DNA from 4 places in the Nocardia sp. NPDC058705 genome. Region 1 is predicted to be linked to each of the others. Evidence: riboswitches for the same ligand, from Rfam matches in the RefSeq annotation. Region 1 holds a riboswitch; each other region holds the start of a gene.
What was found. A riboswitch is a leader RNA that binds a small molecule or an ion and turns the genes downstream of it on or off. The one in region 1 is predicted to bind S-adenosylmethionine.

Region 1 (7,747 bases):
CGCTGTCAAGGTGACGCTGGGCCCGAAGGGTCGCAACGTCGTGCTCGAGAAGAAGTGGGGCGCCCCCACGATCACCAACGATGGTGTTTCCATCGCCAAGGAGATCGACCTCGAGGACCCGTACGAGAAGATCGGCGCAGAGCTGGTCAAGGAAGTCGCCAAGAAGACCGACGACGTCGCTGGCGACGGTACGACCACCGCCACCGTGCTGGCCCAGGCGCTCGTGCGTGAAGGTCTGCGCAACGTCGCGGCCGGCGCGAACCCCCTCGGCCTGAAGCGTGGCATCGAGAAGGCCGTCGAGGCCGTCACCGCCAAGCTGCTCGACACCGCCAAGGAGATCGACACCAAGGAGCAGATCGCTGCTACCGCTGGTATCTCCGCGGGCGACCCGGCCATCGGCCAGCTCATCGCCGAGGCGATGGACAAGGTCGGCAAGGAAGGTGTCATCACCGTCGAGGAGAGCAACACCTTCGGGCTCCAGCTGGAGCTCACCGAGGGCATGCGCTTCGACAAGGGCTACATCTCCGGTTACTTCGTGACCGATCCCGAGCGTCAGGAAGCGGTCCTCGAGGATCCGTACATCCTGCTGGTCGCGTCGAAGATCTCGACCGTGAAGGACCTGCTGCCGCTGCTGGAGAAGGTCATCCAGGCCGGCAAGCCGCTGCTGATCATCGCCGAGGACGTCGAGGGTGAAGCCCTGTCGACCCTGGTCGTGAACAAGATCCGTGGCACCTTCAAGTCCGTTGCCGTCAAGGCGCCGGGCTTCGGTGACCGTCGCAAGGCCCAGCTGGCCGACATCGCCATCCTCACCGGTGGCGAGGTCATCAGCGAAGAGGTCGGTCTTTCGCTGGAGACCGCTGGTCTCGAGCTGCTCGGCACCGCGCGCAAGGTCGTCATCACCAAGGACGAGACCACCATCGTCGAGGGTGCCGGCGACGCGGAGGCCATCAAGGGCCGCGTGCAGCAGATCCGCGCCGAGATCGAGTCCTCGGATTCGGATTACGACCGTGAGAAGCTGCAGGAACGTCTGGCCAAGCTGGCCGGCGGCGTCGCGGTGATCAAGGCCGGTGCCGCTACCGAGGTCGAGCTCAAGGAGCGCAAGCACCGCATCGAAGATGCCGTGCGTAACGCCAAGGCCGCCGTCGAAGAGGGCATCGTTGCCGGTGGTGGCGTCGCGCTGCTGCAGGCCGCCCCCGCGCTCGACGGCTTCAGCGGCCTGACCGCTGACGAGGCGACCGGTGTCAACATCGTGCGCGTCGCGCTGTCGGCTCCGCTCAAGCAGATCGCCTTCAACGCGGGCCTCGAGCCCGGCGTCGTGGCCGAGAAGGTCTCCAACCTCCCCGAGGGCGAAGGCCTGAACGCCGACACCGGTGTCTACGAGAACCTGCTGGCCGCCGGCGTTGCCGACCCGGTCAAGGTCACCCGTTCGGCCCTGCAGAACGCGGCCTCCATCGCCGCGCTCTTCCTCACCACCGAGGCAGTCGTCGCCGACAAGCCGGAGAAGTCCGCCCCCGCGGGCGACCCCACCGGCGGCATGGGCGGCATGGACTTCTGATCCGCTGATCAGCTAGCCCAACGCAAGTCGCGAAGGCCGGTCCACCACACGGTGGGCCGGCCTTCGGCATGAAAACAGGGGAATGAACATGGCGATCGTTCAGGCGGTCCGCAAGTACTGGTTGTTCTGTGTACTGATGGGGACAATTTGCGGCTGGGTGATTCTGTCGGGTCTGCTCGATCTGGCTGACCGCACGGTCACCTGTCATGACTGGAGTCCGCTGGTCCTGAATTTCACCAGCTACGACATGGCCCCGGGGGATAACGCGTGCGGGATGTCGAAGTACGGCTACGCGAACTACGCGGACGTGCGAATGATCAACAACACGCTGGACTCGGTGCGGGTGATCATCGGTGCGGTGATGTTGTGGATAGGTTGTTCTGCCATCCGCGACTTGGCGAAGAAGCAGGTCGCGCCGCCATCGGACGAGTAGGCGGGTGTCTCACCCCACCGGAGTGAGGCGGAGGCGTTCGGCCAGTTCGTTGAAGATGTAGAAGTTGGGGATGGTGCTGACGGGGCCGAGGGACATCCAGACGCCTGCGAGTTTGATGCGGATGTGGCCGCTGCGTGCGTCGATGAGTTGGATGTCTTCCCAGGGGAGGTCTTGGGCGCGGTAGGTGAGGGCGTCCAAGGAAAGGGCCAGGTCGCCGAATGCGACTGTTTCGCCGTTGTCGATGGCGGCTACCGCGACGGGGAGTTGGGTTGCGGTGACGGCGGATTGGATGGCGCGGGCCCATTCGCGGGCGCGGGCGAAACCCTCGTCGTCGATGGTCGCCTGTACACCGTTGGGGCCGGACAGTTCCAGCAGGTAGGTGACGGGGGTGGTGTCGTGGAACGGGATCTCGTGCTGACGCACTTCGGTGCTGTCCCAACGGAATCCGGACACCCGCTGCCCCGAGCGATACACGGTGACGCCGTGGTCGAACAGGTCGATGCGGGCGGCGCGGTTCTGCCGGTTGATCACCCCGCGGCGCAGCGCGAGCAGCACGGGCGCGGCGGCGATCACCAGCAGCGTGATACCGCCCTGCCACGCGCCGACGGCGGCCACGATGACGCCGATGGTCGCGATGCAGCCCGCGACGATGCCGCAGCCGCGTACGAAAGCGTCGTCGGCGGGGGTAGCGAGAAAGGTGTCACGGTGCGCGCCGAGGTGCTGATACTCCGCCATCAGGTGTATCAACTGCGTCAACGGCACTGTGTGCCGACTTTCGGCTACGTCCTCCGGCCTGTTCGGAGTGATCACTCGTCCCTCCATGAGGCGTATTCATCCGCGGCGAAGCGTATGCGAACCGGCGCGATATTGCCACCGGTACGGTTCGGAAATCCTGGCCGCGACCGGGGGTAATGGTCTCGAGTGGCCGTGTGGGCGATGCGGAACCCGCTTCCACGCGTGCCGTCGGCCGTGATAGTCATGTCTACCTGCGAAAATCGCGCGCGGTCGGTTCGGCGACCCTGCTCTAGTGTGGTTGACGTGTTGTTTCTGGACGAAGGCGAGCCCACCGCACCCGCGATCGTGTGCATCCACGGCATCCCGGGTTCGGTCGACTGGTTCGCGGGGGTCGCCGAGCGAATGACACCCGAATTCCGGGTGATCCGGGTCGACATGCAGGAGTTGGGCGCCGACGGCGACTTCAGCGCCGCGGCCCGCACCGCCCCGCTCACCGCACTCATCGACGACCTGGACCTCACCGATGTGACGGTGGTCGGGCACTCCTTCGGCGCCGAGATCGCCCTGGAACTCGCCGCCGCCACTTCGAGCCGGGTGGCCCGCGTCGTGGTCGTCGGCCAGGCCCCGGACTATCAGGCCGCGAGCATCCCGGCGGCTGCGAGGTGGGTTGTCCGCCCGTGGGCGGTTCGCCTGGCCCAACGCTGGACGCCCGGCCCGCTGATCCGCCTCAGCAGCCGCCCCGGATTCGCACCCCGCTTCCGCTATGACTCGGCACCTGGCCTGGCAGACGCCCTGGTCCGAGACTTCCGTGCCACCCTGCCCGCCGGCCTCGCCTACGCGGTCGGCGCCCGGGCCGACGACTTCGCCGCGGCACCCCTCGACACCCGCGCCCAAGCCCTCTTCCAACCCGTCCTCGCCGTCCACGGCCGCCACGACCACCTCTACGACAGCACCGAAACCCTCGCCCGCTTCGCCGCCGCCGGCGCGCAAACCCATCTCGTCGAACACGCGGGCCATTCACCGCAGGTGGAGCAACCAGACGAATTCGTCTCCGTCCTCAGTGAATTCATCGCTAGAACCCGCTGACCGCCGAGACCACGAAGGTTCCCGGCGTGCCCTGACCCAGCGGCCCGCCCTTGTCGAATTGCGACGACACGACAAGTGCTCGATCGCCGGAATGCACCATCGTCGTAGGAATATTCAGTGCGGGATCGTGGAATTCGCCTGCGCGGGTTGCGGTTGCGCCGTTGTCGGTGAGTGTCCAGCGGCTGATGGTGTTGTCCTTGTTGTGGACTATCCACAGCGTGTTGTCGCGCAACTCCAACCCGTCGCCGTTCTTCGCATCACCGCCGCTCAGTGCCATTTTGCGGATGGGCTCCGCGCCACCGGTGAGGTCGATGCGATACAGCTCGGCTGCTGACATCGCGACGACGATCAGATATCGACCGTCCCGATCGGCCGCAATGCCATTGAGCGCGAACGCCTGTGGATCGCGGGCCGTCGAGGTCAGGTCGTAGGCGACGGTCAATTCGCTGCTGCCGATTACGGCTTTGTAGACGACATTGCGAACACTGTCGGTCAAGTACGCGGTCCCGTCGCCGCCGAAGTCCAGATCGTTGACGAAACGTGGTGCAGCACCCGGCACTTCGAACCGAGCGAGCAGCGCACGCGAATCGGTGTCGTAAACACTCACTCCCACACCGGAATCGATCACCCACAGCCGACCACTCGAATCGACCTTAATCCCGTTCGCCGTCTTCCTGCCATCGGCACCCGCGGGCAGGAAGACCTCGGCGCGTGCGGCGTCGGCGCTCGCGCGATACACCGAACCATCGGCGAACGACCCGACGTAAGTGTCCCCGTTGCGCGGATCCAGGCCGATTCCCTCGGGATAGACGGCGTTGCCGGGTAGCTCGTAGGCAGTGCTCAGCCTGGGTGCGGCGGACGAGGTCCCGCATGCGGCGATGGCCAGGCAGGCGGCGGCAACGGCGACGGTTCGCAACATGGTGAAGCCTCTCGGTTATGTAACGAAGAACATCAATCGATCGGCACTAACCTAGATTAGAGTCGTTATGATCGTCAATGGGGTTATGGAGTGATGGGCGGATACCATGCACGCATGACGTCCATGCCCGCCGCCGAGAGGCTCGGCTCGTACATCAAGCGGGCCGAGCAAGCCCTGATCGCGACGAAGACGGCCGCGCTGAAACCGGCAGGCCTGACCGTCCCGCAGTACAGCGCGCTGATGTACCTCGCGGAGAACCCCGGCATCTCGGCGGCGGCCTTGGCCAGGCTGGCGGGCGTCACCCCGCCGACGATGAACACCGTCCTCACCAACCTGCAGGACCGCGGCTTGGTCGACCGCACCCCCCACGAGTGGCACAAGAACGTGCTGGAAACCCGCCTCACCGAGGAGGGGCGCGCGGTGATGAACGACGCCGATACGCGCGCGGTCGCGGTGGAGCGCACCCTGGCCGAGCAGTTCACCGCGGCCGAGCTGGCGGCGGTGCGGGAGCTGCTCACCCGCAGCACGCAGGCGCTCGACGAGATCCGCGACAACCTGGCGTGACGAAAAAAGCCCGCCGGATGATCTCCGACGGGCTTTCAGAAATATCCAGGTCAGCGCTCGGCGGCGACCTTCACCTTGCTCAGTGTCTGCTCCATGCCCGAAACCAGATCGGCTTCGAACTTCTCCTCGCCGCCCATGGCGACCTTGATCGTCTTCTGCAGCCAGCCGGGCAGACCCTTGGCGTCGACCGTGCGGGTCTCGACGAGGTGGGTGCCGGTGGCAGTGGGGGAGAGTTCGTAGGTCCAGGTCGTGCGGTTCTCGTTCATCCGGAAAGCGAACGCCTTGTTCGGCTCGAAGCGCGCGATCCGCGAGGTGGTCGGGTAGATCTTCCAGCCGACCTTGTTGAGGTTGACGGTGAACGCGCCCTCGCGCACGCCACCGACCGCGACCATCTTCACCGTCGTCGGGCTGAACTCGGACATGCGGCTCAGGTCGGACAGTACCGACCAGACCTTCTCCGGCGATGCGGCGATGTCGATGCTGGCTTCGAGAGTGTTCGGCAACGTTGCCTCCGGGATATACGTGACGGACTGTCACGCTCAGCATAGGCACCGGCGTTGTGCCCTACCTCCGCCCGTGGGCGGATTTTTCGCATGCTGGTCGGAACGGTTTTCAAAAATATTGCGGCCGTTTACCTTTCGGAGCACGGTCACGAGTTCCAGCATCGAGCCCCGGCTTGCTGGGCGGCAACCCTCCAGTGGCGGCGGGGTGCTCCGGGTGACGACCGGATGGTGGGGCTCACCTGCCGTAAGCGTCTTTCTGGAGGTTTATCCATGTCTGTAGTCCAACTCGACGCCACTCGCGCCCCGGAAACGGTGGCGACCACGTTCGTCGTGGTGGCCGACCGTTTCCTCGGGATCACGGCGGACGAGCGGGTGCACACCGTGTCGGGGCTGGTGGCGCTGCTGCGCAGCGGTCGGTTCGTCGATCAGGAATTGGCCGTTCACCTGGGCCAGGGCGTCACCCGCCACGATCTCGACTACCTGGAGCACGTGGCAGCCGTGCACGCACCGCAGGCGCGAGTCCGGGTGGTCGGCGAAATCGCCGAGCCCGCGCGCAGGCACCATGTGCACAAATACCAGCACTCCAATGTGCTGCTGGCGGGGCTGCGGCGCATCGAGGAGAACGCCTTCGAAGCGGATCTGCGTCTGGACAGCGACAACGAACTGCTGCTCGACCACCAGACCGGTGAGCACGTGCAGGGCATCGTGGTGATCGAGGCGGTGCGACAGCTGTTCCTTGCCGCGTTCGAACTCGAGTACGGGGTGCGCAGGCCGCAGGAGCATTTCTACATCGTGTGGAACAACGTCGACCTGCGGTTCACCTCGTTCCTGTTCCCGCTGCCCGCCACGCTGCACGCCCAGCTCACGCCGGTCTCGATCGATGATCCGGGCAAACTGCAGTTCGTCATCGAAACCGACGTACGCCAGTTCGGCAAGTCCGTGGCCGGCTCGCGGATCGAGTTCACCGCACTGCCCAACGACCGAATCGCCCAGATCGAACGGGCGAAGGCGGCCAAGGCGGTCACCGCGTATCTGGGGGTGCCGGCGTGAGCGATCACCGTCCCGAGACAGAGGCGGAGCGGGGGCGCCCGAGCACGCCGAATGGAAACAACGTGAGTGTGGCGTTTTTCGACGTGGACGAAACCTTGATCACGGTGAAGTCGATGTTCACGTTCCTGCGGTTCTGGCTCGCCGAGAACGGTGACGACGGGAGCGAATATGCCCGTGTCGCAGACGATCTCAAGGCGCGAGCCGAAGCCGGTGCGCCGCGTGAGGAGATCAACCGGGAGTACTACCGGACCTATCGCGGGGTCGAGTACGCCGCGCTGGTGGCGGCCGGTCAGCGCTGGTTCGACGAGTTCGCGGCCGAGGGTGCGGCGTTCTATGCCGAGGCGGTGCGGGCCTTGCGCGCGCACCGGGAGTCCGGGGCCCGCACGGTGCTGCTGTCGGGTTCGTTCGCACCGGCGATCGCGCCCGTGGCAGCCGCGGTCGGCGCCGACCACATCATCGCCACCGAACCGCTGGTCGACGCTGATGGCGTGCTCACCGGGGAGGTGCTCGAGCCGATGATCGGCGCGGCCAAGGGAGAGGCGGTGGTGGAGTACCTGCGCGAGCACGGCATCAGCGCCGACGACACCTGGGGTTACGGCGATCACGGCACCGACCTGCCGTTCCTCTGGCTGGTGGCCCACCCGGCCTACCGAGGCGCCGACCCGAAACTGGTGGCGGCCGCGCGCAGCGGCACCTGGCGGCACCTGAGCGACCGCCTCGGCGACGCGAACGGCAACGAATTCTCCGACGAGCGAAAGGTGGCTTCCGTATGGTGAAGCGTCTGTACGACCTGACCCCCACCACCCAGGGGCCGCTCTACCCGCCCAGCGAAATCGTGGATGCGGCAGGTGATTTCATCGTCGTAGGTTTCCTGAACGAGGCCGGTCCTGACGGCTCGGTGG
Region 2 (7,747 bases), on a different contig from region 1:
AGTGTTGATCCAGTGAGCGAGGCATACGACTGGTCGTGGTTGCGCGGCGGTGTCCCGGGAATCGACCTGGACACCTATCTTGCGATGCCGGAAGACCTCTCTCGGGTGATCGAGGTCAAAGACGGCTTGGTCGTGCACTGCGACTCACCATCGCCGAATCACATCGCCATCGCCGACGCGATCAAACAGTCTCTGCGAGAAGCGATCCGGAAGCGCGATTCCGGTCAACCGTGTCTGAAGGCCAGCGGCGAACTCGACATGCTGGTCTCCGAGGTCCCGTTCAACTTCCGCCGCCCCGACGCCATCGTGTATCGCTGCGTCGAAGACCCCCGCGACAAGTGGAAGACCAAGCCGACCGCGGGCGACGCCCTCCTGGTCGTCGAGGTGGTCTCACCAGCGACTGTCACCGCCGATTGTGTGGACAAGCGAGCGGAATACGCGCGACTCGGCATCGAGCAGTACTGGATCGTCCGCATGGAGAACAACGACGGCCGCGTGAAGTCCATCGAAATCCTCCGCCTCAATACCGCAGGCGTCTACATCTCCGCCGACACCCGCTTCCGCTCCCACAACCCCATCGCGATCGCCGTCTCGGACCCACTCGATGTCACCATCACCTGGGATGTCCTCGACGCCGACCTCGCCTGAGACCGTCTCCATGAGCGAGTTCCGTGTGACAGGTGTCTACCCCGTCAGCTTCAAAGCGAATCCGTCGGTAGTCGGCGACACGACCGACAACTTCACTGTCGGGGCGGCCGTCGAACTCCGACGTGCAGATGAGGTCCTCGCGAGCGGGGTCCTGCAAGCGATCGAGCTACTCTGCCCGGGAGCCAAGGTCGCGCTCACCTTCTCGGACACGATCTCCCAGCACATCCGCGTAGGCGATGTCGTCTACGCGGTCGAGGCGGCCGGATAGTCCCGCCAACTTCCACAGCACAGGCGGTTGACAGCGGAACGAGACGGCGGTCAGCCGATCAAGCAGGGGGCCGCGCCTTCGGGGGAGGCGGCGGTGAGGGGTCGGGTTTCGGGGGTGGGGTTCCAGTGGCCGTCGGTGGCGGCGTAGGCCCAGGTGGGACCGTTGGCGACCAGGGTGGCGACGGCTTCGATCAGGCGGTCTACGTCGGCGGCGGTGGTGCCGAGGCCGATGCTGGCACGCAGGGCGGCGTCGAGGCCGAGGCTCGCGAGGAGGGGGTGGGCGCAGAAACGGCCGTCGCGGACGCCGATGGCGTGTTCGGCGGAGAGGTAGGCGGCTACCTGGCCGGGGGCGTAGTCGGCGATAGTGAAGGCGACGATGCCGACACAGTCGGGGCTGTCGGACCAGATGGTGACCAGGTCGACGCCGGGGATCGCGGACAGGCCGTCGCGGAGACGATCGGCCAGGAAGCGTTCGTGCGCAACGAGTTCGGCGGGATCGATGGCGGCGAGTGCGTCACAGGCTGCGGCAATCGCGGCCGCGCCCAACACATTCGGCGAACCGCCCTCGTGCCGCTGCGGCGCGCAAGCCCATTCCACTTCCGACACACCGACATTGCGCACGGCGCCACCACCGGCAAGGTAGGGCTCACCCTGGTCCAGCCAGTCACGCCGCCCGACGAGCACACCCGAGCCGAACGGCGCGTACAGCTTGTGCCCGGAGAACGCGAGGTAGTCGATCCCGGTCTCGCGCAAGGAGATCCGTCGATGCGGAGCCAGCTGCGCGGCGTCGACGAGAATCCGCGCACCACACAGGTGGGCGATGGTCGCGAGCCGTTCCAGCGGCAGCACCTCACCGGTGACGTTGGATGCCCCGGTCACCGCGAGCAGCGCGGCCGGCTTGCTGCACAACTCGGCGACGACCCGCTGAATCGTCTCCTCGACAGTCGCACCGGCCCGCACCACCCGGCGACCGTGCTCGGTCCACGGCAGGAAGTTGGCGTGATGTTCGATATCGAGCACCACCGTCTCCCCTGGCACGCACCCGGCCAGCAGGTTCAGCGAATCGGTGGTGTTGCGCGTGAACACCACCACCTGGTCGTCGTCGGCATCGAGGAACCGGGCAACCGACCCACGCGAGGCCTCGTAGCACTCGGTCGAGATCCGCGAGGCATACCCCGCACCCCGGTGCACGCTGGCGTAGAACGGCAGCAACTGCGAAATCCGGTCGGTGACCTGCTTCAACGCGGGCGCACTCGCGGCGTAGTCGAAGTTGGCGTAGGAGCTGGTGCCGCCCTGAACGAGCGGAACCTGCAGGTCGGCACCGGAAACGGCGGCGATGGCACAGGTGGGGTCGATTACAGCAGTCATGACGAAATCCCGTCGGCTCAGGGACCCGCTCCACAAGAGTTGGCCCGCGCTTGCCGCGCCCAATTCGGACGTCAGCCTGGTCGTCACCCGGAGCACCCCACCGCGGAGGAGGGTTGCCGACCAGCAAGCCGGGGCTGAACGCTGGTACTCGTGACCTGCAACGAGAGTGACAGATGACCTCGCGGCCTGTCAACTACCCCGGCGGAAGTGGCCTCCTACCGCGCCGAACTTCGATTGCCTCGGCACGGCAGATGCGTACGCTGGGCTCGTGCACGTCGAGATCGAACAGATCATTCGCGAGTTCCCGCAGCGCGACGATTATCGCGACATCCGGGAGCGGATCGAAAGTAGTGTTGGCGCAGGCGATCTCGAGTTCGCCGTGTCGCTCGGCCGAGCGGCGGCCACGGCCTACGGTGCCGGTAATTGGATTGTCGAGGATTGCGTCGGCACATTGCTCCACGCCTCCGCACCGGAGAGGGCCGGGGCCGCGCTCCGGGTGCTCGCGGCGACGAAGCCGGAGAAGAGCCGGGCGGGCCGGATAGCGGCGAAGCTGGCCGGATCGCTGGAAGCGGACGAGGCCGTCGCCGCGTTCGGTCAAGCCGGTCTGATCGGGCCGATCGCGGACGAGCTGCGTGCCTGTTTGCTGCAGGAGTTGATCCTGCGCGGCGTCACGGTGGCCGACCACGACGGGCTCGTGCGGTGGGCGAATTCGGCGCACTGGTCAGGTCATCCGCTGCGCGTGCTGCCGTTCGAACGCACACCCTTCGAGCACGGGCTCGCGCTGCGCCAATTCAGCCAGCACGGTTCGAGCGTCGGCCTGCCGTTCAGTGCCGACACCTCCCCCGCGCTGAGCAGACGCACTCGACTCGCCCTCCCCCGCGCCAAGGAAACTACCCACCCCGCGGTCGCGGACCGACTCGCGCAGGCTGTCGCGAACTGGAAGCGAGAATCCAACGGGCGCATCGAATCTCGGACCTTCGCACTCGGCAGCGTCCCCGACCCGGCGACGACGGCGGCCCTCATGGACACCTTGTCGCTGGAGTGCCTACACGCCCGGCACCCGTCGGCGACCGACCTCGTGGTCACCCCGTCCACACCCGGGCAGGTCTGGTCGATGCTGTTCGCCGCGGCGGCCAACGGCGGCGCCTACAACCACGGCGAAGGCGCGGCCTACGGCCGTCTGCGCGCCTGGCGTTCGCTCGGGGCACTGTGTGGTGCAACAGAATTCGACACCATCGACCATGTCACCCGCCTCGCGCGGGACTGCCACTGGTTCACCTTCGAGGCCGATACCGCATGGTTCGAGCGCGTCGCCTGGGATATCGGCATCGTCGCACTGACCCCCGAACCCGCCCTGTCGATCCTCGCTGCCACCGACACCGACTGACCGGCGCGTTCGCGCGGTGAGGCACGCCCGACGCGGCGGGAATCGCCCATGAGGGGGGCCGGCGGAACTAGCATCCGACGAAGGGAATTGCTGCGCTGAGGGCTCGGCAGATCAATGTGGCGCTGCGGGTGGGGTCCGATGTCAAACCGGTACACAAGGGGTGAACTTTGCCCGCGATGGACGCCGTACGATCGAGTGAAGCGAAAACAGTCCACGTATCAGATCGGAAGAAGACCATGTCATACGCCTTGAGCTCCACTTCGGCGGACGTGAGCGCTGATCTGCCCGATGAATTCGTCCACCTGGCGAGGTTGGCGTTGGCGGGGCGTGAGCAGGATGTCGCGATGTTCGTGCGGCGGGCCGCGCGGCGACACCGGCATGCAAGTCCCGAGTTGGCCGATGCGTTGATCGCGCTGCTGCGCCAGAACCCCACTCGCGCCAATCCCCTTCGCGCTGAGGTGGATACGCCGATTCCGGTAGACGGCGACAGTCGGCTGCCGTTGGTTCGGGTGATCGCACCCGGCGCCACTGTCGAAGTGCCGATCCTGGCCGCCGAGACCTACGACGTGCTCACCCAGATCGTCGATGAGCGCAAGCAAGCCGACCGGCTGGCCGCCGCCGACCTCACCCCGGCGCGCAGCCTGCTGTTCGTCGGCCCGCCCGGCGTCGGCAAGACGATGGCCGCGGCGTGGCTGGCCCATCAGCTGGAGCTGCCGCTGGTGGTCCTCGACCTGGCGACCATCATGAGCAGCCTGCTCGGCAAAACCGGCACCAACCTGCGCCACGCCATCGACTACGCCAAGCAGCGGCCGTGCGTGCTGCTGCTCGACGAACTCGACGCCATCGCCAAACGGCGCGATGACGATCGTGATGTGGGCGAGCTGAAGCGCCTGGTCACCGTGCTGCTGCAGCAGATCGACGACTGGCCGACCGGTGCGGGCCTCGTCATCGGCGCGACCAACCATGCCGACCTGCTCGACCCGGCCGTGTGGCGGCGTTTCGATGTGAGTGTGGAATTCGCGCTGCCCGAGGCCGAGCAACGCTGCGAGGCGATCCGCCGGTTCGCCGGACAGCCACTGCCCGACGGTGCGGTGGATGCGGTCGCGCTCGCGTCGAAGGGGTTGTCGTTCAACGATATCGAGCGAACGATGCTGCGGTTGCGCAGACGTTGCGTGCTGGAGGACCAGCTACTGCCCGGCTTGATGGCCGAGCATTCCGCACGACTAGTAGCTGAACTTCCCAAAACGGATCGGTTACGGCTCGCCCAGACGCTGACGGGCGTGTCAGGCTTGTCTCAGCGGCAGATCAGTGCGCTCACGGGGGTCTCGCGTGACACCATCCGTGGCTTCACCCATCGACGGGAATAACGTGGCAGCTGGGGGGATTTCGGGTGGCGGGACCGCGATTTCTGATCGGGTTCGGTGAGCGGCTCACCGCGCCCATCTCCCCCAGCAGATCCGGCGGTTCGCCGCAGCCGCCGTACACCGTGGCACAGGCGCGGGCCCGGCTCGCGCCGATGCTGAACGCGGCGACCGCGAGTGCGGACGCGTTGCCGAAAACGGCCTGTCCGGAAGACGAGACCGTCACGGCGGTCACCCTGCATCCGCAGTACCTGTCCAAAAGCGGTTACCCCACACGGCTTCTCACGTCACTGCAGCTGGATCCGCTGGGTAGCAGGCCGGTGGCGATCACACCGGAGCACGGCACGCCGCGGGCGAGCACGCTGCTGTTCCTGGCTACGACTCGCGTGAATCTGCAGTTGCTCACTGCGAGAATCGGCGCCGGCGTACCGCTGGGCAGCGCCGAGAACGGCATCGTCTGCCTCGAGGAATTCCGGCTCAACAACCCCGACGACCGTCTGAGACTTACAGCGGCACCGCGTAATTCGGAGACCGTCGCCGAATTGGTCCTGCACTCCGACCGCGATATCGCCCTGCAGGGTCTGCTCGATTTCTCCCGCGATCTCGACCTCGACGTGGCGATCGACCGCAGACTCGACAACGGCGGCCTCGCCTTCGTCCCGGTCACCGGCACCCATGCCGCCATCGCCGCGCTCGCAGGCTACTCGTTCACCAGGGTGATCCGCCGGATGCCGCGCATGCGAACCCAACTCGGACGCGACATATCCACCAAGACGCGGCTTTCCACCTTCCGGCCGATCTTGCCGACCGCCGAACCGACCGACCACGAACTCACCATCGCAGTCTTCGACGGTGGCCTCCCCGCCACCACCCCACTGGCCCGCTGGGTAGACGCCCACACCTTCGCCGACAGCGCCGCACCCCAGCGCAACTACCTCGACCACGGCCACCGCGTCACCTCGGCGCTGCTGTTCGGCAGTGTCGATCCGGTCCACCCGGTGCCGGTCCCGTACGGCTACATCGACCACTACCAGGTACTCGACGAGGACACCGACGACGACCAGTGCGAGCTGTACGCCGCGATCGAACGCATCGATTCCGTACTGCGCCAACGAAAGTACGAGTTCGTCAACGTCAGCATCGGACCCGAACTGCCGATCGAGGACGACGAGGTACACGCCTGGACCGCCTTCTGGGACGACTACCTCAGCGACGGCACCACCCTGGCGACCATCGCCGTCGGCAACAACGGCGAAGCCGATCGCCCCAGTGGCAATGCGCGCGTGCAGGTTCCGGCCGACAGCGTCAACGCTTTGGCAATCGGCTCATCGGATCGCGTTGGTGCGCAATGGAACAGGGCGTCCTACTCCGCGATCGGGCCCGGCCGCTCCCCTGGCACCGTGAAACCCGACCTGCTCGCGTTCGGCGGCAGCGATCACGAGCCCTTCCACGTCGTCGGCCCCGACGGCATTGCCGTCCCGGACTCCGGTACCAGCTTCGCCGCCCCGATGGCACTGCGCGCGGCACTCGGCGCACGCACCCTGTTCGGCCCGAAACTCGGCGCTCTCGATCTGAAGGCCCTGCTCGTCCACACTGCCGAAAGACGCACCAGCTCACCCGATTCCGACTCCGGCCATGGTCGCATCGCCGCCACCCTGGCCGACATGGTCCTGTGCGGCGACGGCGAAGCCCGGGTCCTCTACCAGGGCGAACTGACCCCGGCGAAGTACCTGCGCGCCCATATCCCGCTCCCGGCGGCGCTGCCGGCGGGCATGGTCAGGATTCGAGCCACGCTCGTCTACGCCACACCGGTCGACCCCGCCGACCCCGGCAGCTACACCCGCAGCGGTCTCGACGTCACCTTCCGCCCCCACGACGAGAAATTCGCCGAGCCCACCAGAATCCACCCCGATTCGGCCCCGTTCTTCCGCGCCAACGAACTCGATCCCGAGGCCGTCCTGCGTCGCAACTCGCACAAGTGGGACACGGTGCTGCACGCCGAGCGGAGCAAGCGCGTGCACAGCCTGCGCAACCCGGTCTTCGACATCCACCACAACGCCAGGGAATCGGGTCACTCCACCGCGACCGCGCAGCCGATCCGCTATTCGATGGTGATCACTGTGCGCCACGCCAAGGTCGACGACCTGTACGAGCGGGTGCTGAGCGCGTACGTGACCCAGTTGGAGGCGCTGCGTCCGACCATCGAGATCCCCCTCGATGTCTGAGTTCCCGGCCGAGATCTTCGTCGACCCGATCGCGGCGCGGCGGCTGAGTTGTCAGAGCGTGTACCGGTTGCAACACCTTGGCGCGCGGCTGTTCGCCTGGCAGGAGGAGACGTTCACCGAACTCCTGCTCGGCCACCTCACCGGTGTCGACTACCGCATCGATGCGCCCTGCCCCGATTGCGTGCCGCCGCGCAGGTGCACGTCGTGGGGGTCGGCCTCGCAGGCAACGGGTTCGGGCGGGCTCAGGCTGCTGACCAGACCCGAGGAAGGCGGCAACCGGGCTCGCGGAAGACGCGGTGTCGGCGCGGATTTCATCTACAGCGTGCAGGAACCGTCGGGTATCAGCGAGGTTCGATTGCTCATCCAAGCCAAGCGAGCCAGACGCGGTGAATCGATCAAGTCTGCGGCTCTCCCCGCCGCACAGCGAGCCGACTTATGCGACGCCGCACAGCATTTCGGCGCAACCGCGTACTACCTCTTCTACGCCGAAT
Region 3 (7,747 bases), on a different contig from region 1:
AGTCCACGAGCGGTCAGCACGGTGCGCACCGCACGAGCTGCCTGCTCGGCGCGCCCCTCCTCGAGGCCTTCTTCACGACCTTTGGCCACGTACTTGGTGGCGATGCGGCCGCGATATTCGGGAGTGCTCTTCATCAGTTCCTCCAAACGTCGGCTAGCCGCGAGGGTCAACGCATCGTCGACCAGGTCCAGATACATTTTCACACGTTCGTCGTCGATTTTCATCAGCCCGGCCAGGAAAGCTGGAAGGACCTCGTCCATGTAGGGACCGGACCCGTGCGCGATCGCCGACAGCGTTGCCCGTTCCGGACAAAGGCGAGCCTCGTCGGGATCGGTCACGAGCGGAAAGCGATCGGGACCGAGGACCAACGGATGTATCACCGAACCGCAGGGGCCAAGTTCGATCGGCTTCGCTGCCCATTCGGCGACCTGCCTGCTCGGCGTCACAACCAGCAGCACAACTGGACAGCCCAACCGTGATCGCAATGTCGCCACGTAGACCGGCCACTTCAATCGCCGATCATCCTTCTTGCTCAGCTGTATCTCGACGCACACACCGAGGATGGGCTGATCGCGATCGTCGTGCGTACTCAGCGCCAGGTCCCCTCGGTACTCCTTGGGGCCCATGTCGGTGAAGTCGCACGGCTCAGCACGCATCTGGGCGCCGTCGGGCAGTGACACGTCGAACTCCTCGACCAGCAGTGTCGGTGCCAGGGAGTGCGCCGTGCGGAACAGATCAAGCAAACCCTCGTGTAGGTAGCTCGGCATGCGCTGCACCGTATGTGGGTGCGGCGAGATCACGAATTCGGTTGCGGCGTGGCGGGAGAGACGCGACGGGCAAGCCAGACCGTGACGGTGAACAGGAGGACGCCGGCTACGGCGAGGAGGGCGCCGATCATGGCGGGGGCGGTGTAGCCGAGGCCTGCGGCGATGACGAGGCCGCCGAGCCAGGCGCCTGCGGCGTTGGCGATGTTGAGGGCGGCGTGGTTGAGGGCGGCGGCGAGGGTTTGGGCGTCGGCGGCGACGTCCATCAGGCGGGTTTGTAGGCCGGGGGCCAGGGCCGCGCCGGAGGCGCCGACGAGGAAGGCGCCGATCGAGGCGGTGATGGGGTTGTGGGCGGCCAGTACGAAACCGGCCAGGATGACCACCATGGCGATCATGGCTACGAAGATCGAGCGGTCGACGCCGCGGTCGGCGAGGATGCCGCCGCCGATATTGCCCACGATCATGCCGAGGCCGAACAGGGCAAGCACGATCGGGACCGCGCCGGTGGGCATGCCGGCGACGTCGGTCATAGTGGTGGCGATGTAGGTGTAGACGGCGAACATGCCGCCGAAGCCGATCGCGCCGACGGCCAGGGTGAGCAGCACCTGTGGGCGGCGCAGGGCGCCGAGTTCGGTCATCGGGTTGGTGATCTTCATGCTGGTCAGGGCGGGCACATAGCGCCACAGGGCGGCCACCGTCGCCAGGCCGATCACGGTGACGACCACGTAGGCGTCACGCCAGCCGAAGTGCTGGCCGAGCCAGGTCGCGCCCGGCACACCGACCACATTCGCCACACTGAGCCCCAGCATCACCGCGGCCACTGCTTTGGCCCGCTGCCCGACGGGCGCGAGGGTCGCGGCGGCCAGCGAGGCGACACCGAAGTACGCGCCGTGCGGCAGTCCGGAGACGAACCGAGCGAGCACGAGCGTGCCGAAAGTCGGCGCGAGCACGGTCCCGATATTGCCGAGCGTGAACGCGGCCATCAAAACGATCAGCAACTTCTTGCGCGCAACCCGCGCGCACAACGCGGCGATCAGCGGCGCACCGACAACGACCCCTAGCGCGTACGCCGACACCGCGTGCCCGGCCGAGGGCTCGGAGATGTCGAAGGCCCGCGCGATATCGGGCAGCAACCCCATGGTCACGAACTCGGTGGTCCCGATCCCGAACCCACCCAGCGCCAACGCGAGCATCGCCGGGACGTGCCAGCTGGTGCGTGGCTCGTCGAGGCGATCAGGGGCGGCGATGGAAGTAAGCACGCACTAATCCGCCTCTCCGCGAATTCAGGCCAGATTCAGGCCGTGGGAATGTGATGTCGGCGGCCACCGGCAACGCCGAGACCAGTCAGCCGGTACCCGGTGAGTTACCCATGTCCTTACGTATCGACTGGGAACAAAGCAAAGGGCGCTAGCACCGGATTGGTGCTAGCGCCCCTTCCCCTACAAGGGTATGCCGCCGCGGATCATCGCGGGGCGTGAGCTTTATCGCAGAGCACGAGCCAGGTTCACATCGAGCGCACCCAGGAATTCCTCGGTGCTCAGGTAACCCTGGTCCCCGCCGACGAGCGCAGCGAGGTCCTTCGTCATCTGACCACCCTCGACGGTCTTGATGACCACATCCTCGAGCGCCTGCGCGAAGCCGATCACCTCGGGGGTGTTGTCCAGCTTGCCGCGGTGCTCGAGCCCACGCGTCCACGCGAAGATCGACGCGATCGGGTTGGTCGAGGTCGGCTTGCCCTGCTGGTGCTGACGGTAGTGCCGGGTGACCGTGCCGTGTGCGGCCTCGGCCTCGCAGGTCTTGCCGTCCGGGGTGAGCAGCACCGAGGTCATCAGGCCGAGCGAGCCGAAGCCCTGGGCCACGGTGTCGGACTGCACGTCGCCGTCGTAGTTCTTGCAGGCCCAGACGTAGCCGCCCTCCCATTTCATGGAGGAGGCGACCATGTCGTCGATGAGGCGGTGCTCGTAGGTGAGGCCCGCCGCGTCGAACTCGGCCTTGAACTCGGCCTCGAAGACTTCCTCGAAGGTGTCTTTGAACATGCCGTCGTAGGCCTTGAGGATGGTGTTCTTCGTGGAGAGGTACACCGGGTAGTTCTGCTGCAGGCCGTAGTTGAACGAGGCCCGCGCGAAGTCTTCGATCGACTTCTTGAAGTTGTACATACCCATGACGACACCGCCGTCTTCGGGCATCTTCACGACCTCGTGCACGATCGGCTCGCTGCCGTCTTCGGGCGTGAAGGTGAGCGTGACGGTGCCCGCTTCGTAGACCTTGAAGTCGGTGGCGCGGTACTGGTCGCCGAAGGCGTGACGGCCGATGATGATCGGCTTGGTCCAGCCGGGCACCAGGCGTGGCACGTTGGAGATGATGATCGGCGCACGGAAGATGGTGCCACCCAGGATGTTTCGGATGGTGCCGTTGGGCGAGCGCCACATCTTCTTGAGGCCGAACTCTGTCACCCGCGCTTCGTCGGGGGTGATGGTGGCGCACTTGACGCCGACGCCGTACTTCTTGATGGCGTTGGCCGCGTCGACCGTGACCTGGTCGTCTGTCTTGTCGCGGTACTCGATACCGAGGTCGTAGTACTCGAGGTTCACGTCGAGATAGGGATGGATCAGCTTGTCCTTGATGAACTGCCAGATGATCCGGGTCATCTCGTCGCCGTCGAGTTCTACAACGGTGCCTTCAACCTTGATCTTGGACATGGATCTTCGTGTCCTCCTCGGTGGGTGCCCTTATTGCACGGCCAGGCGAACACGCTTGTGAGCGGACCCCAGCTATTCCAACAAACCGTATATGCCCCGCGGTGGTTGCGGGACGTTGTGGTGCAAACATGACGAGCGTACTGCTAGGTGTCACCTCACCGCGAGGGGAGGGCGAACTGTGCGATACGCGCGCGAGGAGCCTTCACTTTACCCATCACGCGCGAACGGTCCCGCGCGGCCGAGTTGGCTGCGCGGGACCGGTTGATCGAACTCAGACGGCGACCGGAATCGCGTGCGCGTGTTCGTCGCCTTCGATCAGGTTCTCAGGCTTGTCGCGGATCATCGCGGCGATCACCACCGCCGCGACAAGGAAGAAGCCGGCGCCGATATAGAAGGCCACGTCATAGCTGTAGATGGAGGCGCGTTCGACGAGGTGGTCGACGGTCGGGTTGTCGGTCGCGTAGCTCTTGGCCGCCTGCACCGACAACGTGGTGAGCAGGGCGGTGCCGACCGCGCCGCCGATCTGCTGGGCGGCATTGAGCAGCGCGCTGGCCACCCCGGAGTCCTCGTCGGCTACCTGGTGCAGCGCGACGGCCTGCATTCCCACGAACAGCGGCCCCATGCCGAGCGCCATCAGCAATTGCGGTCCGAGCACGCTCGCCGCGTATCCGTCGCCGTAGCTCAGCTGCGCCAGCCACACCAGCCCGGCGACGCCGAGCAGCGCGCCGACCACCATCAGCGGACGCGGCCCGAACTTGGGCATCAACGAACTGGTGATGCCCGCCGCGATGCCGATACCCACCGGGAACGGCAGGAACGCGATGCCGGCTTTCAGCGGCGAATAGCCGAGAGTGTTCTGGTAGTAGAAGCTCAGGAACAAGAACATGGCGAACATCGCGATGGGGATGAGCAGCGCCGCGATCAAGGCCCCGCCGCGGTTGATCTCACCCGGAATACGCAGCGGCAGTAGCGGATTCGCCGAGCGCGCCTCGATGACGACGAAGGCGATCAACAGCGCGAAGCCGACGCCGAGCAGTCCGAGGGTGCTGCCGGTCAGCCAGCCGTCCTCGGCCGCGCGACTGAATCCGTAGACGATCGAAATCAAACCGAAGGTCACCGTGACGGCGCCGGGCAGGTCGTAGCCGCCGGTCCGCGGCACCGGGACATCGCGCACGATCACCGCCAGCGCACCGGCCACCGCGATGAGCGCGATCGGGGTGTTCATCAGCAGCGTCCACCGCCACGAGGCGAACTCGGTGAGCGCGCCGCCGACGATCAGACCGAACGCGATACCGCCCGCGGTGATCCCGGCGAACACCGCGAACGCGCGGGCCCGCTCCTGCACGTCGGTGAAGATCACCGACAGCAGCGACAGTGCCGCGGGCGCGAGCAGGGCGGCGAACGCACCTTGCAGACCGCGACCGACGAACAGTTGCGCGCCGGTCTGCGCGAGTCCGGCCAGTGCCGACGCGGCGGCGAAGCCGACCAGCCCGATCAGGAAGATCCGGCGCCGCCCCAGATAGTCGGCCATCCGTCCGCCGAGCAGCAGCAGGCCGCCGAAGATCAGGGTGTAGGCGGTGATCGCCCACTGCTTGTCACCCTCGCTGATGCCGAGGTCACGCTGGGCATACGGCAGGGCGATCGTGATCACGGTGGCATCGAGCACCACCATCAACTGGGCGGCGGAGAGCACGATCAGCGCCCACCACCGCATCGAATTCTGTTGATTATCAACATGTTTCGCTTGTATTTCGGTGCCGGTCACCAGGACTCCTCGTCGCTCGATCAGTTCGCTCAATACTGGCACCATGCGACAATTGGCGTCAAGAGAAAAATGTCTGACTGCGCCAATTGGCAGGTCTCGACAGATGGAACCGGCAGCGGGGTAGACTGGCGACATGCTGGATTCGACCCCTCCGATCAGCGTTGACCGGACCGCCGAACCGGCTGGCGAGGCGCCGCTGGGCCTGCGCGAACGCAAGAAGCTGCAGACCAAAGCGGCGATCGTCGCGATCGGGCTCGACCTGTGCGAAACGCAGGGCTTCGACGCGACGACGGTCGAGCAGATCGCCGCGGGCGCCGACGTGTCGCCGCGCACCGTCAACCGGTACTTCCCGCTCAAGGAAGACATCGTGCTCGCCCCGATCGACGACTTCGGGGTCACCGTCGCGGCCGCGCTGCGCGCCCAGCCCCCCGGCAACGAACTACAGGCGCTGTGCGGGGCCTACCTGCAGGTGATCCACGCCGAAGTGGGCGCCGACGGCGTTCGTTTCCTGCGCCAGTTCCTGCAGATGCAGCGGATCATGCGCGCCAGCCAGGCGGTGAACGCGCGAGCGCTGGAATACGCGGAAAAGAAGAATGTGGCGGTGTGCGCGCAGCTCGCGGATCGCATGGGCACGACACCGGACGACTTCATGGTCCGGCTGGTGGCGGGGACCTGGCAGATGCTGTGTCACATCTCGATGGCCGATGTGGAGGAAGCGCTGCTGCATTCGACGCCCCAGGCGGCCGTGCGGGTGACCCGTGACGCGATCCTGCGCGCCTATCACGGCCTGCGCTACGTCTGCGGCGCACCGGCCGACGACACGCCCGGCCTCGGCACACCGCTCACCGAGTGATCTTCGGCGGGAAATGCGGGGGAAGTTTCCGCGTGTGGGAGATGTCCGGTTAACATGACGCCCAAGGTCATGAGTACCAGCGCCAAGCCCCGGCTCGCTGGTCGGCAACCCTCCAGCTGCGGTGGGGTGCTCCGGGTGATGACCGGGCTCTCGAAAGTCGAGAGCAAGCGCGCATTTCAGGAGGCACCCATGTGTTGTTACCCGTCGATCCGACCCAACTGACGAGATCCCCGGCGAACACCCACTGGAGCACGACATGACTGATTCTTTCCTGCCCGAGAACTGGTCCTTCGAGACCAAGCAGATCCACTCGGGCCAGGCACCCGACGCCGCCACCGGCGCGCGGGCCCTGCCGATCTACCAGACCACCTCGTACGCCTTCCGCGACACCGATCACGCCGCCGCGCTGTTCGGTCTCGCCGAGCCGGGCAACATCTACACCCGGATCATGAACCCCACCCAGGACGCGGTGGAGCAGCGCGTGGCCGCCCTCGAAGGTGGCGTCGCGGCGCTGCTGCTGGCCTCGGGCCAGGCCGCGGAGACCTACGCGATCCTGAACCTGGCGAGCGCGGGCGACCACATCGTGTCCAGCCCGCACCTCTACGGCGGCACCTACAACCTCTTCCACTATTCGCTGCCCAAGCTGGGGATCACGGTCTCGTTCGTCGAGGACCCCGATGATCTCGCGCAGTGGGAAGCCGCGATCCAGCCGAACACCAAGGCGTTCTACGGCGAGACCATCGCCAACCCGAGCAGCGCGGTGTTCGACATTCCCGGCATCGCCGGTGTGGCGCACGCGAACGGCCTGCCGCTGATCGTCGACAACACCGTCGCGACCCCGTACCTGATCCAGCCGCTGGCCCACGGCGCCGACATCGTCGTGCATTCGGCGACGAAGTACCTGGGTGGGCACGGCGCGGCCGTTGCGGGCGTGATCGTCGACGGCGGCACGTTCGACTGGACCGTGCGCGACGCCGACGGCAACTCGCGCTACCCCGGTTTCACCGAGCCCGATCCGAGCTATCACGGTGCGGTGTTCGCCGATCTGGGCGCGCCCGCGTTCGCGTTGAAGGCGCGCGTGCAGCTGCTGCGCGACCTGGGCGCCGCAGTCTCACCGTTCAACGCGTTCCTCATCGCCCAGGGCATCGAGACGCTGAGTTTGCGGGTGGAACGGCATGTCAGCAATGCCGAGACGGTCGCGAAGTTCGTCGCCGAGCAGCCGGGCGTCGACGCGGTGTTCTACGCGGGCCTCGAGTCCTCGCCCTGGTACGCGCGGGCCAAGGAGCTGGCGCCGAAGGGCGCGGGCGCGATCGTGGCGTTCGAGCTGGCGGGCGGTGTCGATGCGGGCAAGAAGTTCGTGGACGCGCTCAGCCTGCACAGCCATGTAGCTAACATCGGTGATGTGCGTTCCCTCGTGATTCATCCGGCGTCGACCACGCACTCGCAGTTGACGCCCGACGAGCAGCTGGCGGCCGGTGTGACTCCCGGCCTGGTCAGGCTCGCGGTGGGCATCGAGGGAATCGACGACATTCTGGCCGATCTGCGGGCCGGGTTCGCGGCGGCGACGACGTGACCGTGAGCACCGAATCGCCGATCGCCCGACCCGGAACCGGGGTGGACCTGTTGCCACCGCCGGACGGGCGAGTCGGCGTGGTCGCCATCGGGG
Region 4 (7,747 bases), on a different contig from region 1:
CCGCGTCGTCGCGTGCCCGCGCGGCGCGTGGCGGCCGTTGCCGTCCTGCTGGCACTGCTCGTGCCCGCGCTGGCCGGGTGCCTGCGCGTGCAGGTGTCGATGGGGGTGTCGTCGAACGACCGCGTGTCGGGTCGGATCGTCGCCGCGGTGGTGCCGACCGGGCCCGAGGACAAAGGACCACAGCTGAAGTCGCCCGCGCAGTTGGCGTCGAAGGTGCGGGTGGAGAACTACAACCAGGACGGCTACGTCGGCACCCAGGTGTTCTTCGACGATCTGTCCTTCGGCGAGGTCGGCCAGCTCGGCGGGCTGTCGGATCAGACGCAGGGCATGTTCACCCTCGACTTCCAGCGCAGTGGCGATCTGGTGAGTCTCACCGGCCGGGTCGATCTGGAATCGGTGCCGCCACACGGTTCGGACGTGCAGTTCTCCATCGCCTTCCCCGCGCGCGTCGCCAAGACCAACGGCACCCGCGAAACAGCCAACAGCGAGAACACCGTCTCGTGGAAGCTGCCCGCCGGTGAGGTGTCGACCCTGCGCGCCGAGGTGAAATACGCCGACCCCAACACCCGCTCGTTCGCGGGCTGGGCCGGCATCGTCGGCGGTATCACCCTCGCGGTGGCCGCGCTGATCGCCGGGCTGGCGTTCCGCGACCGCAACCCCGCCCCACCGCACGCCCCCCGTGGCGGCTTCTCCCCCTCCGAGATGTGGCGCGAGATCTCCAGCCGCAGACTGGGCCGCTGACATGGGCGCGGCGGCTCGCTACCTGACCTGGGCAGGCACCGGCCTCGCCGCGCTCGGCGCGAGCACCGCCGCCTACAACCTGCTCACCCTGCGCACCCTGCCGCGCGGCGTCGCGGGCGTGATCGAACCGGTCACGGTCTGCGTGCCAGCCCGCGACGAAGCCGAGCACCTACCCGCCCTGATCGCCGACCTGCGCGCCCAGACCGGTGTCCCCCGCCTGCACGTGCTGATCCTCGACGACGCCTCCACCGACGGCACCTACGACGCCGCACTGACCGCGATCGCCGGCGACGAACGCTTCACCGTGCTCCGCTCCGCCGCCCACCCCGCCCCCGGCTGGACCGGCAAAGCAGCAGCGTGCGCCCGCCTCGCCGCCCGCACCGACGCGGCAGCCCTGGTCTTCGTCGACGCCGATGTGCGCCTCGCACCCCACGCCGTCGCAGCGGCGGTCACCGAATTACGCAGGCGCGGAGCAGGTTTGGTCTCGGCCTGGCCGATCCAGGAAGCCGGTTCGCCCACCGAACGCCTGGTCCAGCCCCTGCTCGCCTGGTCATGGGCATCAACCCTGCCCGTAGGCCCCTCCAACCACAGCCTGCGCCCCTCCACCGCCGTAGCCTGCGGCCAGTTCCTCGCCGTCGACGCCGAGGCCTACCGCGCCGCAGGCGGCCACGCAGCCGTAGCCGCCAGCGCCACCGAAGACCTCGACCTGGCCCGCTCGATCCGCCGAGTAGGCCACCGCACCGCTCTGGTCACCGCAGGCCCCGCAGCGAGCACCCGAATGTACACCGGCACAACCGAACTCACCGACGGCTACACCCGCTGGCTCTGGTCCGCCTACGGCGGCCGCCGCGACACCGGCGCAGCCATAGGGATCCTCGCCACCCTCGCCTACTGGATCCCCCCACTGGCCGCCCTACTCGGCCGCGGCCGAACCCGCCGCGCGGGAATCCTCGGCTACCTGGCCGCAGTCACCAGCCGCCTCACCGCCCGCACCATCGAAACCCGCCGCCCCCCGACACCTTCCGACCTAGCCTCAGCCCTGGCCCACCCGGTAGCAGTAGCCCACTACCTATCCCTGTGGACCCGCTCCCACCACCGCCACCAAACCGGCCGCCTCCGCTGGAAGCAGCGCCCCCTGGTCGCTCCCGACGAGGCCATCGCCCGCCGCGCCTGACCGAGTACCAGCTTGTCGACACAATTGGCGGCCGTCGACTTCTGTAGCACCGTAGCACCGTGCTACACTGTGGCATGACCGCGATGAACATCCGTGCACGCATCCGAGGCAGTCGCCATCAAGTGACTCTGCCTCAGGAAATCCGTGCCGTGCTGCATGTTCGCGAGGATGACGAACTGGAATTCACGGTCAACGAGGCTGGTGATGTCACGGTGCGCGGCTATCGGTCGATCCCGGTCGATCAGGCATGGTTCTTTACCCCGGAATGGCAGCGCAAAGAGCAAGAAGCTGACCAGGAACTGGCCGCGGGCGTCCCGCACGAGGTCTTCGAAGATGGTGACTCGTTCTTGCGAGGACTGGCTGCCTCCGCAGGCATCGACCTGGCCGAGATCCAGCCCGAGCGGCACTGATGCCCACCTATGCCTGGTTGACGCTCTTCACCCGAGATTGGCAAAAGTTGACTCGCGATCAGCAAGTAGCCTTCCTACGATCGGTGTCGATCCTGGTCGAAGATCTGCGCGCCGGAGCCGGGTTCCGCCCTGGACTGCGCGTCAAGAAGATGAAGGGCTACGACAACATCTGGGAGATGACGTGGGCGCCTGACGGGCGCGCGACGTTCAGTTACGGCGACTCGGTGACGACGGGTGAGGCCCATGTGATCTGGCGGCGAATAGGCACCCACGACATCTTCACCGCTCCATAAGCGAACGACTGTTGCCACGGCGGGTACCTCAACCGAGCGGACGGCGCCCGGCAGGTTTCAAGGAACCTCAGTGATGCCGACGGTCGGAAAGAAGAAGCACGACCGCCCCGCGTTGTCAGTGGTTCCGAAGACGGCAGCCAGCACAGTGCCACGCCCAGTGTCCACAGGCACCGCACGCACACCACCGACGGGAACAGCGGCGAAGAGAAAGTCGCGAATCGCGTTTTCAGCCAGCGGCCGCAGTTCTACAGGAACCTCGGGCGGAACCATCGCCCGAACGAGGTCGGCAATGGGCCCCATCGAAGCCATCCCACCCCGTCCGGTGCTGATATTGAGCCACGCCACCTGCATCCCGGAGGTCTTCGTAGCAGCAGTGTCGGGAGCGAGTCCATAGGGCAGGAACGTGAACAACGTCTGCCCGGACTTCACCGCGGACAGGTCGAGTCCCGGAGTGGGCAGCGTGTTCGTCGGCCACGGACCCGGCACCGCACCCGCGACCGCCGGGACGAGCCCCGCGCCGTCACCGGTGCAGTTCGCCGCAACCGTCGGATAGAGGAACGGCTGAATACCCATGGCTTTCAGCGTCTCGACGACGGTCCGGTAGGCGCCGAGCAGGTCGCCCGGGCCCGCGGCTGGAGTGGCGTTCGGCGCGTCCCTGGTGACGGCGGGCGTCACCGGCGCGGCCGGTTCAGCGGTGGCCGACGGCGCGGTCAGCAGCAACGCGGCGGCGCAGGCCGTCAGCGCGGTCAGTGTGGTGGAACGACGCCCCATGTTCACGACGTACTCCTCATCGACGCAGAGAAGGCCGACGCTACCGCGTGCGATGGGTGAATCGGGCAAGGTGAAGTAACCGGGGGTTCGGCGCGTCGCAATCTCCCAGCGAACCGAACCGGGGCAATTGTGGCTGCCCCGGCGGCCGGTTCCAACCCCTGCGCTCACGCTGATTTCTACCGTTGCGACCACGACACCTGTGTCACATGCTGATTCAGCTCGGGCCGCGAGGCAGGCGAGCACAACCATCCAGAGCGACCGAGAGACCCGGCTCTACGACGTCGCAGCAACCCGCCCTTCGAGGGTGCGGGTGCTTCTGCCGGGATCGATGGAGGAGTTTTTCGTGCTGACCGCGTCCACTGTCTCCGGCGTCGAGACCGCCCCGCTGGGCGATGCTCCGCCCGCTGGTGCCGCCGACGACCTCCCCCGGATCGCCGGTTCCTGGCACCCTCCAAGCGCCTCGACGGCTACCTCGGGCCGAACCCGTCCGGTGTCTATCACTCGACGACCACAGGCGAAACCAAGCTCATCGCCACCTTTTCCGGTGCCGGTGACGCCCTGCAAGGCGAGATCGCGGTGCTCACCAAGAAGAACAGCGGCCTCAACACCGCCGTCCACAAGGCCCTCGTCGATGCCATCGCCGACGGCAGCTATCAGAAGGTCCCCGATCGCTGGGGGCTGGATTCGGAGAAGGTCACCGAGTCGCGCATCAACCCGCCCGGTCTGCCGAAGAAGCCCGCCGCATGAGTTCGTTCGAGAGATCAGGAGCACGGGCATGAAATTCCTGCTGATGACACTGATCACCCGGGTGCCCGACCCGGTCACCGGTGTGGTCCCGACAACGCGTGACGGCCTGCACGAAGTGATCGAACAGGCAAGGCGCGCCGAAGAATTCGGTTACGACGGATTCGCGGTCGGTGAGCGGCACGAGGACCCGTTCCTGTCCGGCGCTCCCCCGGTGGTACTGAGCCATATCGCCGCGGTCACCACGCGGATCAGCCTGTTCACCGCGGTCACCACCTTGAGCCTGCTCGATCCGGTGCGCGCGTTCGAGGACTACTCCACGCTCGACAACCTGTCCGAGGGCAGGCTCGAGCTGATCATCGGCAAGGGCAACGGGGCGGCGCAAGCGCAGCTCTATCACGTCACCACCGAGGACCAGTGGGAGCGCAATCGTGAAGGGTACGAACTCTTTCGGGCGCTGTGGGACAGCGAGGAGGTGACGTGGTCGGGCCAATTTCGGCCGTCACTCACCGCGGCCAAGGCGCTCCCGCGACCGTTGCAGCCGCGCGTGCGGATCTGGCACGGCAGTGCGACGAGCCGGGAGTCGGTGGAACTGGCCGCGCGCCACGGTGATCCGGTGTTCTCGGCGAATGTCACCCATCCGATCGAGCCGTATGCCGAGCTGATCCGCCACTATCGCGAACAGTGGGCGCACTACGGTCACAACCCGGCTGACGCCTTGGTCGGGGCGGGCACGGCGGGTTTCCATGTCGCGCGGACCTCGCAGGAGGCCGTCGAGGTGTTCCGGCCGCTCTACGAGGCACGGACCGCCTTGCAGCGCAAGGTCGGCAATCCGGTCGTGTTCGAGACCGTCGAAGATTTCATCGCCCGATCGTCGGCGCTGGTCGGTAGTGCGGAGCAGGTGATCGACAAGGTCGGCCGTTATCACGAGCAGTTCGGGCACGAGGTGATCCACCTGTCCGCCGAACGCGACGGCCGCACCGAAGCCGACTACCTGGGCAGTCTCGAGCTGTTCCAGGCCGAGGTGGCGCCCGAGCTGCGCCGCCGCATTCCGAGCCGTCCGCTGGCCGCAGGTCGCCAATTGTCTGGAGTTACCTCGTGATTCGACATCGTCTCTCCGCGTTCGCCGGTGTGTTCGCCGCCGCGACCACTGTGGTGGCGTGCGGGAGCGGCACCGGCGATCAGGGCGGCCAGGCCGGTCCGCCGCAGCCCGGCGGCACTCTGCGCTACGGGCTCTCGCAGGCGCCCACCTGCTCGGATCCGGCGCAGGCCGGCTCGAACCAGACCATCTATGTGACCCGCCAGATCGTCGATTCGCTGACCGACCAGGATCCGAAGACCGGGGCCATCACGCCGTGGCTGGCCGAAAGCTGGGAGGTCAGCCCGGACTCGAAGGTCTTCACGTTCAAGCTGGCCGACGGGGTGAGCTTCAGCGACGGAACCCCGCTGACCGCCGACTCGGTGCGCGACACCTTCGACGCGGTGATCGAACTCGGCGGGGCGAAGGCTCCGCTCGGTGCGAGCTATCTCACCAACTATGTCGGCACCACGGCCGTCGACAAGCTCACCGCCCGAGTCGAATTCAGTCAGCCCAACGCGCAGTTCCTCCAGGCCTCCTCGACATCGCAGCTCGGCATCCTGAGCCAGTCGACCAATGCCAGACCATCGGAGGCTCGCTGCGCTGGTGACACCATCGGCAGCGGACCGTTCACCTACGCCGAGTGGAAGCAGGACACCTCCGCCACACTGGCCAAGCGTGCCGGATACCACTGGGGTTCAGCCGTTTTCGCACACAAGGGTGAGGCCTACCTGGATCGGATCGAGTTCACCGTCGTTCCGGAATCCGGGGTGCGCACCGGCAGCCTGGCATCGGGCCAGCTCGACGCGATCAGCGACGCACTGCCACAGGACGCACCGCAGATCGAAGCGACCGGCGGCCGGGTGCTGTCCACCTCCAACCCGGGCACTCCGTTCGGCTTCTCCCTCAATGTGACTCGTGGCCCGCTGCGAGATCCAGCGGTGCGCCAAGCGCTACTCCCCGCACTGGATCGCCAGCAGCTCGTCGACACCGTCCTCGGCCCACAGTTCAGAACCGCCACCTCGAGCTTGGCCGCGACGACCCCCGGCTACACGGATCTGTCGGCCGAACTGGCCTACGACCCGGCCAAGGCGAAGTCGATCCTCGAGCAGGCCGGCTGGGTACCCGGCCCCGACGGCATCAGGACAAAAGCCGGTGAGCGGCTGAGCTTTTCGGTGACCTTCAGCCAGGTTTTCGCGGGCAATCAGGCGATCCTGGAATTGGTGCAGCAGCAGTTGCGACAGGTGGGCGTCGAACTGAAGCTCGACCTGGTGTCGACGCCGGAGTGGACGGCGCGGCAGAACGCCAAGGACTTCGATTCGAATTACGGCAACAACACCCGCGCCGACGGCGACATCTTGCGCACGTCGTTTTCCCTGACCGGACGCAATCTCAATGCGCGGGGCCCGATTCCGGAGCTCGATGAGGCTCTCGACAAGCAGCTGGCCACCAGCGATCCCGCAGCACGAGCGGAACTGATCAAAACCGCGCAGCGGTTGATCCTCGCCAACGGGCTCTCCATCCCCACGATCGAGCTGTCCCAGGCGATCGGCGCAGCCTCGCATACGCAGGATCTGAAGTTCGAGGCCTCGGCTCGACTGCAGTTCTTCGACACCTGGTTGAGCGGGCACTGATGAGCGCCTCGGACGGGGATTCACGGGACGGGCGCGCGGCGAGTGGAGGTGTTCGCGGCGGTCTCCAGGGTCGGCGCGTCGTTCCACGCCTCAGTCCGGGCCGCACGAACTCGGCAGGCAGTGGCACTGCTCGATACCTGGGTTCGCGTGTATTGCAGGCGATCTGGGTGTTGTGGGCGGCATTCACGATCTCGTTCGTGGTGCTGTACCTGCTCCCCGCGGATCCGGTGTCGATGGCGGCCGACAGCGCTGGCACCGGCACGCCGGTCGACCAGGCGGCGGTCGCCGAGATGCAAGCTCGCTACGGGTTGGACAAGCCGCTGTGGGAGCAATACGTGACCGCGCTGGGCAATGCCGTCACCGGCGATCTCGGCCGTTCCATCAACACCGGTCAGCCGGTGACCGAAGCTCTCGCTGACGCGCTGCCGTCAACGCTCGGACTAACCGCTCTCGCACTGCTTTTCGCGATCATCGGCGGGACAGTACTGGCCTTCGCCGCCACCTACACACGGCGACCGTGGTTGCGCAACACACTGAGCGCGCTTCCCCCACTGGGCGTTTCGGTACCGACGTTCTGGACCGGCCTGCTCCTGCTGCAACTGTTCTCGTTCCGCCTGCACTGGTTCCCAGCCTTCGGCGGCACCGGACTACGCGGCACCCTGCTGCCCGCGCTGACGCTGGCGCTGCCGATCGGTGCGGTGCTGGCCCAGGTGCTGGCCGCCGGGCTGGAACAGACCTGGCGGCAGCCGTTCACGGAGGTGGCGCTGGCCAAGGGGGCATCGCGGTGGTGGGTGCAGCGCCGCCATATCGCCCGGCTGGCGAGCGTGCCCGCGTTCACCATCGCCGGGGTGCTGGTGGGCACCATGCTGGCCGGGTCGGTGGTGGTGGAGTCGGTGTTCGCC

Region 2: linked by a shared signal. The riboswitch ahead of ACFW6D_RS29465 (aminotransferase class V-fold PLP-dependent enzyme) and the one ahead of ACFW6D_RS13975 (AfsA-related hotdog domain-containing protein) in region 1 are both predicted to bind S-adenosylmethionine.
Region 3: linked by a shared signal. The riboswitch ahead of ACFW6D_RS25605 (bifunctional o-acetylhomoserine/o-acetylserine sulfhydrylase) and the one ahead of ACFW6D_RS13975 (AfsA-related hotdog domain-containing protein) in region 1 are both predicted to bind S-adenosylmethionine.
Region 4: linked by a shared signal. The riboswitch ahead of ACFW6D_RS21210 (ABC transporter substrate-binding protein) and the one ahead of ACFW6D_RS13975 (AfsA-related hotdog domain-containing protein) in region 1 are both predicted to bind S-adenosylmethionine.

What each region holds. Positions count from the first base shown of each region.
Region 1 is NZ_JBHYRN010000009.1:127,685-135,431, reverse strand. Features, by position in the region: gene groL (chaperonin GroEL) at 1-1,555, shown strand, start outside; gene ACFW6D_RS14005 (hypothetical protein) at 1,644-1,988, shown strand; gene ACFW6D_RS14000 (DUF6585 family protein) at 1,998-2,750, opposite strand; gene ACFW6D_RS13995 (alpha/beta fold hydrolase) at 3,027-3,809, shown strand; gene ACFW6D_RS13990 (SMP-30/gluconolactonase/LRE family protein) at 3,796-4,728, opposite strand; gene ACFW6D_RS13985 (MarR family winged helix-turn-helix transcriptional regulator) at 4,843-5,292, shown strand; gene ACFW6D_RS13980 (SRPBCC family protein) at 5,343-5,795, opposite strand; SAM riboswitch class IV at 5,940-6,052, shown strand; gene ACFW6D_RS13975 (AfsA-related hotdog domain-containing protein) at 6,066-6,845, shown strand; gene ACFW6D_RS13970 (HAD family hydrolase) at 6,908-7,621, shown strand; gene ACFW6D_RS13965 (hypothetical protein) at 7,615-7,747, shown strand, end outside.
Region 2 is NZ_JBHYRN010000039.1:2,451-10,197, forward strand. Features, by position in the region: gene ACFW6D_RS29455 (Uma2 family endonuclease) at 13-648, shown strand; gene ACFW6D_RS29460 (hypothetical protein) at 659-916, shown strand; gene ACFW6D_RS29465 (aminotransferase class V-fold PLP-dependent enzyme) at 967-2,283, opposite strand; SAM riboswitch class IV at 2,325-2,439, opposite strand; gene ACFW6D_RS29470 (DUF6183 family protein) at 2,552-3,670, shown strand; gene ACFW6D_RS29475 (AAA family ATPase) at 3,907-5,037, shown strand; gene ACFW6D_RS29480 (S8 family peptidase) at 5,061-7,256, shown strand; gene ACFW6D_RS29485 (hypothetical protein) at 7,249-7,747, shown strand, end outside.
Region 3 is NZ_JBHYRN010000027.1:32,093-39,839, forward strand. Features, by position in the region: gene ACFW6D_RS25580 (hypothetical protein) at 1-767, opposite strand, end outside; gene ACFW6D_RS25585 (MFS transporter) at 797-1,957, opposite strand; gene ACFW6D_RS25590 (NADP-dependent isocitrate dehydrogenase) at 2,246-3,463, opposite strand; gene ACFW6D_RS25595 (MFS transporter) at 3,735-5,261, opposite strand; gene ACFW6D_RS25600 (TetR family transcriptional regulator) at 5,362-6,081, shown strand; SAM riboswitch class IV at 6,147-6,257, shown strand; gene ACFW6D_RS25605 (bifunctional o-acetylhomoserine/o-acetylserine sulfhydrylase) at 6,338-7,654, shown strand; gene ACFW6D_RS25610 (homoserine O-acetyltransferase) at 7,651-7,747, shown strand, end outside.
Region 4 is NZ_JBHYRN010000019.1:32,509-40,255, reverse strand. Features, by position in the region: gene ACFW6D_RS21235 (LppM family (lipo)protein) at 1-741, shown strand, start outside; gene ACFW6D_RS21230 (glycosyltransferase family 2 protein) at 743-1,915, shown strand; gene ACFW6D_RS21225 (AbrB/MazE/SpoVT family DNA-binding domain-containing protein) at 1,990-2,325, shown strand; gene ACFW6D_RS21220 (hypothetical protein) at 2,409-2,618, shown strand; gene ACFW6D_RS21215 (hypothetical protein) at 2,676-3,389, opposite strand; SAM riboswitch class I at 3,632-3,724, shown strand; partial or broken gene ACFW6D_RS21210 (ABC transporter substrate-binding protein) at 3,840-4,136, shown strand; gene ACFW6D_RS21205 (LLM class flavin-dependent oxidoreductase) at 4,165-5,235, shown strand; gene ACFW6D_RS21200 (ABC transporter substrate-binding protein) at 5,232-6,845, shown strand; gene ACFW6D_RS21195 (ABC transporter permease) at 6,983-7,747, shown strand, end outside.